DNA from 3 places in the Desulfosporosinus meridiei DSM 13257 genome. Region 1 is predicted to be linked to each of the others. Evidence: riboswitches for the same ligand, from Rfam matches in the RefSeq annotation. Region 1 holds a riboswitch; each other region holds the start of a gene.
The links. A riboswitch is a leader RNA that binds a small molecule or an ion and turns the genes downstream of it on or off. The one in region 1 is predicted to bind cobalamin.
Positions count from the first base shown of each region.

Region 1 (3,276 bases):
GGCCATTTTGCCTGTGCCTTTGTACAAAAGATTCCCTTTACCAAAAGTACAGCCGGTGATCACCTGTACAGCATCAACTCCGCAAGCATCGTTTTCAGTGACGCAGACAATTTCTTCATCCGCAGAAAACCGAATCCCCAGCTTCTTAATGGCGGCTTCGCAAGCTTTGTAGCCGATTGCCAGCCCTGGGCACTCATGCCCGTGAAATTCTACTGCTCTTTCCCACTGTGTTTGGACTCTGCACATAAATTTAATCCCCCTTTTTCATATTAAATTTCATAATAAAAAAGACCAAGGGAAAACTGACCTATCCAAGTCAGACCTCCATGGTCTTCACCAACACCTTCATGAATGGGTGTACTTATGATAAAAATTAGTATTCTACAAGATCCTTTGAATTCCTGCCGGAAATTTTCAAAATAATTAAAACGATCAATAGAGGAAAGGCAGTATTACATAAAAATGTTTTTCTGAGAAGATATTTTGGGCTATACATTTTTTGCTATTTCATGGTAAGATGAAATTACTGGAAGCTGACGCGGAAAGGATTAATACCGTAATGCAAACTCATGAAGGGGATGCAAGACCATGGAGGTTTGGCTCAGTAGAGTCTGCTTGGTGGTCTTTTATTGTGTTAAAGGGCAGCAAAACCCTAAGGGCAGATGCCTGAAGGCGTACACCTCCCCAAAAATTTGGAGCAAAAAATGAGGAGAGTATGATGCGGATAGCAGTTATTGACGGACAGGGCGGAGGTATTGGCAAACATATTGTGGAGCAGCTGCGCAAGCGATTCCCTGAACTTAATATTCTGGCCCTGGGAACAAATGCTCTTGCTACGGGTGCAATGGTGCGGGCAGGAGCTACAGAAGGGGCTTCCGGGGAGTCGGCCATTTGCTACAATGCAGATCGGGTAGACATTATTGTTGGATCTATAGGAATCATGTTGGTCTACGGAATGTTGGGAGAAATAACCTCCGGCATAGCTGCGGCTCTTTCTGCCAGCCAAGCAGAAAAGTTACTGCTGCCCATCCAACGCGGAAGCATTCAGCTGGTGGGCATACCCCGCAGCCCTCTCCCTCACCAGATAGAAGCTTTGGTGAACGAGGTGGAGGAACGAATGAGTACCAAATAGTAAAGGAGTATAGAGGCTTCAGTCTATACAGAATCTTCTGTTTTGTGGTAATATAGACAAAATAATACTGGAATAAGTGATTCTTTCCTGAAGGAAGGAATTGAAAAGGGAAGTCAGTAGAAGCTGACGCGGTGCCCGCCACTGTATGAGGGAGTTTTCTCACCTGTGTCACCGGAAATGTTTCCGGGAAGACGTGAGCAGACGATGATCTTGAGCCAGGAGACCTGCTTAAGCCAGGGTTAAAACTACCTTACGGGGTGTTAGGGGGGTGGACTTTGTTTTCGGGTTACTGTAAGTACCTGATGCAGGTTAAGCTTTTTACCCTTTCAGGGAGGTAGAGAGCTTTTTTTATTGTTCTTCAAACTAAACTTCGCGACTTGTCATTTTTAATTTAATTGATGACTCTCCTCTGAGGCGGGGAGGATCTCAAGCAGACCTATGATTTGAAGAAACGGAGTGAAAGCAATGGACATGCAAAATAGGATTGAAAAATATTGGGAGGGGGAAGCCTCCCGCTACAGTGAAGGAATATGGCAAGAGGTGAACAGCTTTAAGAAACTAGCCTGGTCAGATTTGCTTGAGCACTATAGACCGGCGGGTAATCCCCTAAGAGTGCTGGATATCGGCACCGGACCAGGTTTTTTTACTCTCCTGACGGCGGAAATGGGGTTTAATGTAACGGCTGTAGACTGTTCCCAAAACATGCTGCTGGAAGCGCAGAAGAATCTGGAACAGTTGGGTTTGCATGCAGAATTCCTGGTCATGGATTCTCATACGCTTCCGTTTGCCGATAATACCTTTGATCTGATTCTTTGCCGAAATCTGACGTGGACTCTTTATGATCCTCAGACTGCCTACAGAGAATGGTATAGGGTTCTCAAGCGTAGAGGGAGGTTGCTGGTTTTCGATGCCAATTGGAGCTTGCGCTTGCACGACCCCGAACGACAGGCTAGCTACCTGGAAGACATGGCTGAGGCTGAACGGAGAGGGATTCATCGCCCAGGACATGTTGACCCGCAAGAAGGGGAGCGGATAGCCAAAGATCTCTTCCTAAGTTCCCGCCTGCGTCCTCACTGGGATGTAGGTGCTTTGCTTGAAGTGGGATTCAAAGAAATTTTTATTAACACAAACATTTCCGACAAGGTTTGGAATGAGGACGACAAGGTTGTGTATAGGTCTACCCCTCTGTTTTTAGTCGGTGGAGAAAAATAAACCCTCTTCGCAATAATCCTTGCAGCCTGCAAATCCAAAGAAATAGTTCCTGGAAAAGAAAAGACCCATGGTTTTTACTGTGGGTCTTTTTAAATACTGATCAGAAAGTATAACTTGCGTTGCATACTTTCAGCAGCATAACTGCAACTAAGGCTTCCGCCTGTGTCCGAGGACTGCAAGGAGGTTAATTCGTGCAAAGACAGTGTCTTTGGGCGCAAGCCAAGTTTTGTATATCAGCAAAACTCCGCAAGGATGGAAAAGTCAATCAAAGGTTGCTTTGCTATAATGTAGCTGTGAGGTGGTAAAAGCATGAACTACAAAACGGATATGGAACGATGCCTCAACTACATCGAGGCTCATATCTGTGAGGACATCTCGCCACGCCGGCTGGCTGAGTTGCTGGGGTATTCATTTTACCACTTTTGCCACGTTTTCCGAGTTTGCAATGATATGCCTGTAGGTGAATACTTACGCAAAAGGCGTTTGCAAAAAGCGCTGGAAGCGCTTGACAATGGGGAACAGATCACCAATATTGCTTTGGCCTTAGGCTTTGAGACGCCCTCCGGATTTTCCAAAGCCTTTCGCCGGGAATTTGGCATGAGCGCAAGCACATACCGCAGGTCCAAGGGCCAGAGGATAAAAGGTAACAAGAAAGGGGAAAAAGACATGCAGGTAACCATAGCCCAAAAAGACGGGTTTAAGGCAGTAGGCTATTCCATAGCACCGAGAGAAGGGAATAAGGCAGAGCTCATTAAATTGGGAGCTTATTGGTTAGGTTCCGATTTTTCCTCAGTAAGTTATGAGGATTACGACAAACTGGCTGGAGGTGGAGCCGATCAGATCGGCATGTGGTTTCATCCTGAAGAGAAAGACGGTGATCTTTCCTACTTCTTCGGGCCGGTGGTGGATAATTTTGATTTTGTCCCCCAGGG
Region 1 is NC_018515.1:594,812-598,087, forward strand. Features, by position in the region: gene DESMER_RS02775 (FmdE family protein) at 1-246, opposite strand, end outside; gene DESMER_RS02780 (DUF3842 family protein) at 719-1,132, shown strand; cobalamin riboswitch at 1,190-1,378, shown strand; gene DESMER_RS02785 (class I SAM-dependent methyltransferase) at 1,598-2,344, shown strand; gene DESMER_RS02790 (AraC family transcriptional regulator) at 2,654-3,276, shown strand, end outside.

Region 2 (3,276 bases), 910 kb from region 1:
GAGGATCGAGCATAACTCCATCATAGAAAGTAGCAATATCCGTAGTTCTAAACCCCGGATCAATGACCACAACGTACCCGCTAAACAACTTAGGACTAGTTGGGATTCCGTAATCATTAAGAGTTTCCTTAATAAAAACGCCATAACTTTGGGGAAGTACACGAGAGCGCAAAATGTTGAGCTGACGGGTCATTCCTTCCAAGGGCCCGGAACGGAACATGACTGAAAAAGAGCCTTTCAACTCAGCTTCATATTTGTCCTTTAGGGATGCATAGTATTTAACAGGAACGCCGGTTCCCAGGTAGACATTCGCTTTGGGACTCTTTTGAGCAAGGGCTAAAGCGACCACCAATAAGGCAGTAGCTTCTTCATCCGAGGATTTGTCCTCGTCCCAACAATAATGGGCTTCGTTGGGATTTAAGCTTTCCGCTAAACTCCCCATAAAATAATGCTTCTCTACACCCGTGGAGTTATTCTTAACAATCACGTCCAAGGATGCTATTTGAGTTTGTAAATCAGACCCCTTACCAATTAAGGTATTACCTAATGTTGAAAAAATTCGTTCATTGCCTTTACAAATGACAGCGGGAAATAAAACCTTTGTTTCACCTGTATCTAGTTTAATCGCTCCAAATCCAGGATCCGCTCCAGCTACTAGGATATCACTTTCAAACACACCGGTTCCTCCTATTCGTCCAATAACAGTCTATTTTCTATAAAACAGTCTATAAAAATTGAAAAAGTACGTGCTTACTAATACCTACCATTATATACGAAGGAAACTCTCTTGTAAAAATCTGTGTCAAAGAATTCTCTAATATTTTCCTTGAGATTCAAAAAAAGTTGTGCTATTCTAAAATAAATTAATACCCTACATTTTAGGTGCCCCTAAGGGAGAATAGGGAAGTTCGGTAAGTTATACTATAACAAATCCGACGCGGACCCACCACTGTATTCGATGAGCTTCGTGAACCACTGGTTTTTCCGGGAAGGTTGACGAGCAAAGCGATGAATCGATAGCCAGGAGACCTGCCTAAAGATGTTTATGTCTTTTCATTATTTTATGGGAAGCAGCGGTGATGACGGTAAAGTCCCGACTACAGTTTATTTGTGGTCGGGACTTTTCTATTTTGAAAATTATTATAAAATAGGGGGAGGAAATTATATGGAAAGCTTCACCGAAGAACAACTCTACACTCAATTACAAAAACTAATTTCGGACATCAAAGGTCTGGACCAAGAAGCAATGGATCAAATTCAAGGGCGTTTAGATTCTCTCACAAAGCCCCAAGGAAGTCTGGGCCAGTTAGAACATATTGCCAAGCAACTTGGTGGGATTCAACGAACCTCCAAGCCGATAATTCAAAAGAAAGCCGTTCTCACAATGGCAGGAGATCACGGTGTCGTTGAAGAAGGAGTAAGTGCCTTTCCCCAAGAAGTAACTCCTCAGATGGCCTATAACATTATGAATGGCGGCGCAGCCATCAATGTCTTAGCGCGGCAGGCAAATGCCGAGGTCTTTTTAACAGATGTAGGTATTGCCTTCCCGATAGAGGGACAACTTATTCAAAAACGCGTAGCCAATGGCACCAAAAACATGACTAAAGGTCCGGCTATGTCACGTTATGAAGCTTTGCAAGCTCTCCTGGCCGGTGCCTCAGTGGCGGAGGAAAAGATTCGTGAAGGCTATAACCTCTTTGCCACCGGGGAACTGGGAATTGGCAATACTACCCCCAGTTCTGCCATTGTTGCTTTATTAACTAATTCTCCTATCGAAGAAGTTGTCGGACGGGGGACAGGCATTGACGATGAGGGAATCATAAGAAAACGCCGGGCTATTGAAAAAGCCATTGAGGTCAATCAGCCGGACACCTCGGATGCTCTAGATGTTCTTAGCAAAGTCGGGGGCTTAGAAATCGCCGCAATTGCCGGTTCCATCCTGCAAGCTGCTGCCAGCCATGTTCCCATTGTCATTGATGGCTTTATCTCCACTGCTGGGGCACTCATTGCGGCTAAACTTGCTCCACAATCCATTGCTTATATGATCCCTTCTCACGGTTCAATGGAAATAGGCCACCGTAAAGCTTTGGCCGGTCTGGGCCTCGATCCTGTGCTCAACCTTAATATGAGGCTTGGCGAAGGAACAGGTGCAGCCTTGACCTTTTATTTCGTAGAAGCAGCTCTTCGTATCATCGAGGAAATGGCTACCTTCGCCGATGCGGGAGTTAGCGAAAAATCCAGCTAATATTAACTACGGGGAGTCGATGAACCTATGTCTCAGTTTACACTCATCACAGGTGGTGCTCGGAGCGGCAAGAGCTCTTTTGCAGAACTTCTTGCTGCTCAGGACAATCGTCCGGTCATTTACATTGCAACAGCCCAAATCTGGGATGGGGAAATGGCTATTCGGGTTAAAAAACACCAACAGCAGCGTCCCTCCTCTTGGCGGCTCATCGAAGAGCCCTTGGAAATTGGGCAAACCTTAACTCAACTTAAAGATGAGGAGGGAGTCATCCTTCTTGATTGTGTCACTCTTTGGCTTACAAATATGCTCCTAGCCGGACAAGCCGAACACTCAAGTCAGGAAGCATATGAATCAGAATCAACTCCCGATTCCCCAGATCACTCCCATCTTTATAACCATGTAGAGCCGAAAGTCTTGGCTGCGGTTAAAGAAGTTGCAGGTCTTGCTCAAGAGATTAAACCGAAGGTCATCTTTGTCAGCAACGAAGTAGGACAAGGGATAGTCCCCGAAAACCCCTTAGCTCGGGCCTACAGGGATTTAGCCGGACGAAGCAATCAGATATTGGCCAGAAGTGCTGACCATGTGTATATGGTTATCGCCGGTTTACCTATGGATTTGAAAACCTCCGGCGAGAAGCTGCTTGCTTCTCTGCACAAGGAGTGATTATAAATGCGCGGGCTTCTGATTGCTCTGACTTTTTTCACTCGCATCCCTTTACCTGTTCCCCAAGACATCACAACAGAAGAATTCACACGAAGCTATCGCTTCTATCCCCTAGTGGGGTTGATCATTGGTCTGCTCCTCTGGCTGTTGGCCAAAGCCCTTATTCCATATTTTCCACCTTTGGTTATAGGGGCTATCTTGTTAGGTGCTGAGTTAATGCTCACCGGAGGAATTCACCTAGATGGTTTCATGGACAGCATGGATGGCTTATTATCCGCTCGAAGCCCCGAGAGGATTTTAGAAATCATGAAGGACAGCCGAGTTGGCGCTCATGCCTCCATGGCTTTGGTGGGCTTGCTGCTCTTAAA
Region 2 is NC_018515.1:1,509,623-1,512,898, reverse strand. Features, by position in the region: gene DESMER_RS06965 (ParM/StbA family protein) at 1-676, opposite strand, end outside; cobalamin riboswitch at 865-1,051, shown strand; gene cobT (nicotinate-nucleotide--dimethylbenzimidazole phosphoribosyltransferase) at 1,166-2,245, shown strand; gene cobU (bifunctional adenosylcobinamide kinase/adenosylcobinamide-phosphate guanylyltransferase) at 2,273-2,908, shown strand; gene cobS (adenosylcobinamide-GDP ribazoletransferase) at 2,915-3,276, shown strand, end outside.
Region 2: it holds a riboswitch for cobalamin, as region 1 does, so the genes downstream of both, cobT (nicotinate-nucleotide--dimethylbenzimidazole phosphoribosyltransferase) here and DESMER_RS02785 (class I SAM-dependent methyltransferase) in region 1, are expected to answer to the same signal.

Region 3 (3,276 bases), 1.8 Mb from region 1:
ATAGTATACCGACCTATCAAAATCCCACCGGAAGGGTTATGCCGGCGCAGGAGCGCCAAGATCTGATAAACTTGGCCAAACGTCATCGGCTTGTTATCGTGGAAGATGATCCCTATAGTGATCTGTATTATGACCAAAAGCCCCCTCAGTCTCTTAAAGCTTTAGATTCTTACGGAGGAGTTGTTTATTTAGGGACATTCTCCAAAATTCTCTTCCCCGGCTTACGCACCGGCTATCTGGCAGGCCCGCCTGTTTTGATTAACCGCCTTGCCTTGGAAAAACAGTATATAGACCTCCATTCCAACAACATTGCCCAATGGTTGGTGACGATGTTTTTAAATGAAGGAAAGTTGGCTCCGCATCTGGAAACTGTGCGCAGGGAATATAAAAAACGCCGAAATGCAATGACTAAAGCTCTCCAGCGTTTGTGTGCCAACGATCTTGAATTCACTGTACCCGAAGGTGGATGTTATTTTTGGTGTAAGTTAAAACAAGCGGGCACTTCCCAGCGACTCCTCCATGAAGCAGCCAAGAACCGAATTTCTTTTGTGCCAGGAGAAGCATTCTATACAATGCCCACTCAGGATAAGGAACTTCGCCTTTGTTTTACCGCGCATAATGAAGCGGTTTTACTGGAAAGCGTCCAGCGCTTGGCCAAATCCTTAACCCAAATAACAAAAAAGAATCAAGACAATGATGTATCACCAAGTTCAGTATGGCCGATTATTTAACCTATAGAAATCTATTGTGCATAAATTACAGAATTATGCTGTATCCATCAGCAACAAGATGGGTTAAATACAGAGTGATTTATGTAACTTTTATTGACAAACTAATCAAATTATTCTATCATAAGTCTAATAGAATACATTATTGAATAGGTGCCCGCAAGGGATAATAGGGAACCAGGTTAATAATCCTGGACGGACCCACCACTGTAAGTAGATGTTGAAAATGTACATTTGCCACTGGGTAACTGGGAAGGCGTACATTCTAGTCTATAAGTCAGGAAACCTGCCTATGAAATATTGCAAAAGGACAAAGGTAAAGTTCTAGCTTATTAAGCTGGGACTTTTTTTAATTCAAACTTTAGGAGATGTCATGGAAACGATTGCTAAGATTAAAATTGAAAAACTAGTCTTTCCGCATGAAGAAAAACCAGCACTAAAAAACATCGATTTTGAGATTGTTAGGGGAGATTTCATCGTCATTACCGGAGGAGTAGCTTCTGGAAAATCCATTTTACTACATACTATAACAGGCGCAATCCCTCACTATCATGACGCGGACTTAACGGGAAAAGTCACAATCATGGGGCAAGATATTAAGAATATTCCTCTTAATAGAATGTCGAATTATGTGGGATACATGATGCAGGAGCCCCAAAATCAAATTATTAGTTTGGATGTCTACGAGGATATTGCATTTGGCCTCGGCAATCTGGAAATCCCCTTAGAGCAAATGGATCAGAGGGTTAAAACCGCCTTGCAACTTGTCGGTTTAACGGGCTATGAAAGCCGACAAACGGCTGCTCTTTCAGGTGGTCAAGCCCAACGAGTCGTTCTGGCTGGTGTTTTAGCCCTCAATGCCCCTATTCTAATTCTAGACCAGCCGACGGCTGAACTTGATCCACAAGGCCGCAATGACCTTTATAAGCGGTTAGGTCAGTTGAATAAAACTCAGAATTTAACCATTGTTTTAGTCATGGATCGAATTGAAGAAGTCCTCAACTATGCCAACAGAGTCCTCTATATTCGAGCAGGTGAAATTGTTAAAGAGTATTTACCAGAAGCATACTACATGGAGCAAATGAAGCATCGAAGAGGAAGGATAAAACACCTCTCCTCCTCCAACAAGGATCAAAGTAGGCCCAATGAAATTATTGCAAAAATTTCGAATGTCACCTACCTATACAAAAACAATTTACTAGGTTGTGAAGATATTAATTTAGAAATCTATAAGGGCGATTTTTTATCAGTTATTGGTTTAAATGGTTCCGGAAAATCGACCTTGGCTAAGCTGATTATCGGTCTACTGAAGCCCTCAAAAGGCGAAATTAAAGTGTTTGACCAGCCTTTGAATAAAGGGAAACTGGCAGAGATCCGTTCCCAGGTGGGATTTCTGTTTCAAAACCCTGACTATCAGATCTTTGCAAGCACCGTAGAAGAAGAAGTTGGATTTTCTCTGAAGTTAAGGGGGGAACAAAATGAAGTAATCGGACAAAAGATTGATGAGTCTCTCAAGTTTGTGGGACTACTGGATTATAAGAATATACACCCTCATCGCTTAAGCCGTGGTCAGCGCCAGCTTTTAGCATTGGCCTCCATCCTCGTCAGTGATCCAGAGTTCATTATTGCCGACGAACCAACTTCAGGTCTTGACGAAAACCAAGGGTATATGATCATGGACAAACTCCGTCACTTATCAAAAAATGGTCACACAATCCTACTTATATCCCACGACTTGACCATGGCAAAAGACTATTCCAACAGGCTAGTCGCCCTGCATAAAAATCGTATTCAACTTGATATATCGAGAAGAGATCTCGATCAACATCTTGATACACTTAAAGCCATTGGTTTGAATTTTCATAACCCTATTTCTTTCAGGGAGGTGGAAGATGGGTCTCTCCAAGCTTGATCCCAGAACTAAGCTGGCCTGGTATGTTCTGATGATCAATTTTTCACTGATTAGTGGGACTGCTGTTCAGTTAAGTATTGTTTTATTAGTGGAGGTTATGGCCTCGCTAGTCTGGATGGGTTCCTTAAAGCGGTATAAAGCCATGATTGTGATTTTATTGCTTTTAGGACTTCAGATATTGGTCGTACAGCTGATCTTCTGCCGAGAAGGCGTTCTAATCTACCAATGGGGCATTCTGAAAATATACAGTCAAGCCCTGCCACTAGCAATCACCGGTATACTCAAGGCTAGCATTATTGTTTTGGCAAGTATGCATTTTTTCACATCTTCCTCACCCCAAGAGTTTACCTTGATGCTGATAAAATTTAAGATCCCTTACCGATTTGCTATGTTGGTAGGACTGAGTGCCCGATTCCTTCCACTCATGAAAGCTGAATATATATCAATAATTGATAGCCAACGTGCTCGGGGTCTCAAAATGGAAAGTGCATGGGACAATCTCAAAGGTATTTTTCCAACCTTTCTGCCATTTTTATACCGCTCAGTTCGACGCGCCACTGAAACTGCCTTGGCCATGGAGTTAAGAGGCTACGGACGAACTAAAACCCGCACGTTTACCTCAAGTCTGGAGCTTAA
Region 3 is NC_018515.1:3,684,220-3,687,495, reverse strand. Features, by position in the region: gene pdxR (MocR-like pyridoxine biosynthesis transcription factor PdxR) at 1-731, shown strand, start outside; cobalamin riboswitch at 863-1,036, shown strand; gene DESMER_RS17015 (ABC transporter ATP-binding protein) at 1,102-2,640, shown strand; gene DESMER_RS17010 (energy-coupling factor transporter transmembrane component T family protein) at 2,621-3,276, shown strand, end outside.
Region 3: it holds a riboswitch for cobalamin, as region 1 does, so the genes downstream of both, DESMER_RS17015 (ABC transporter ATP-binding protein) here and DESMER_RS02785 (class I SAM-dependent methyltransferase) in region 1, are expected to answer to the same signal.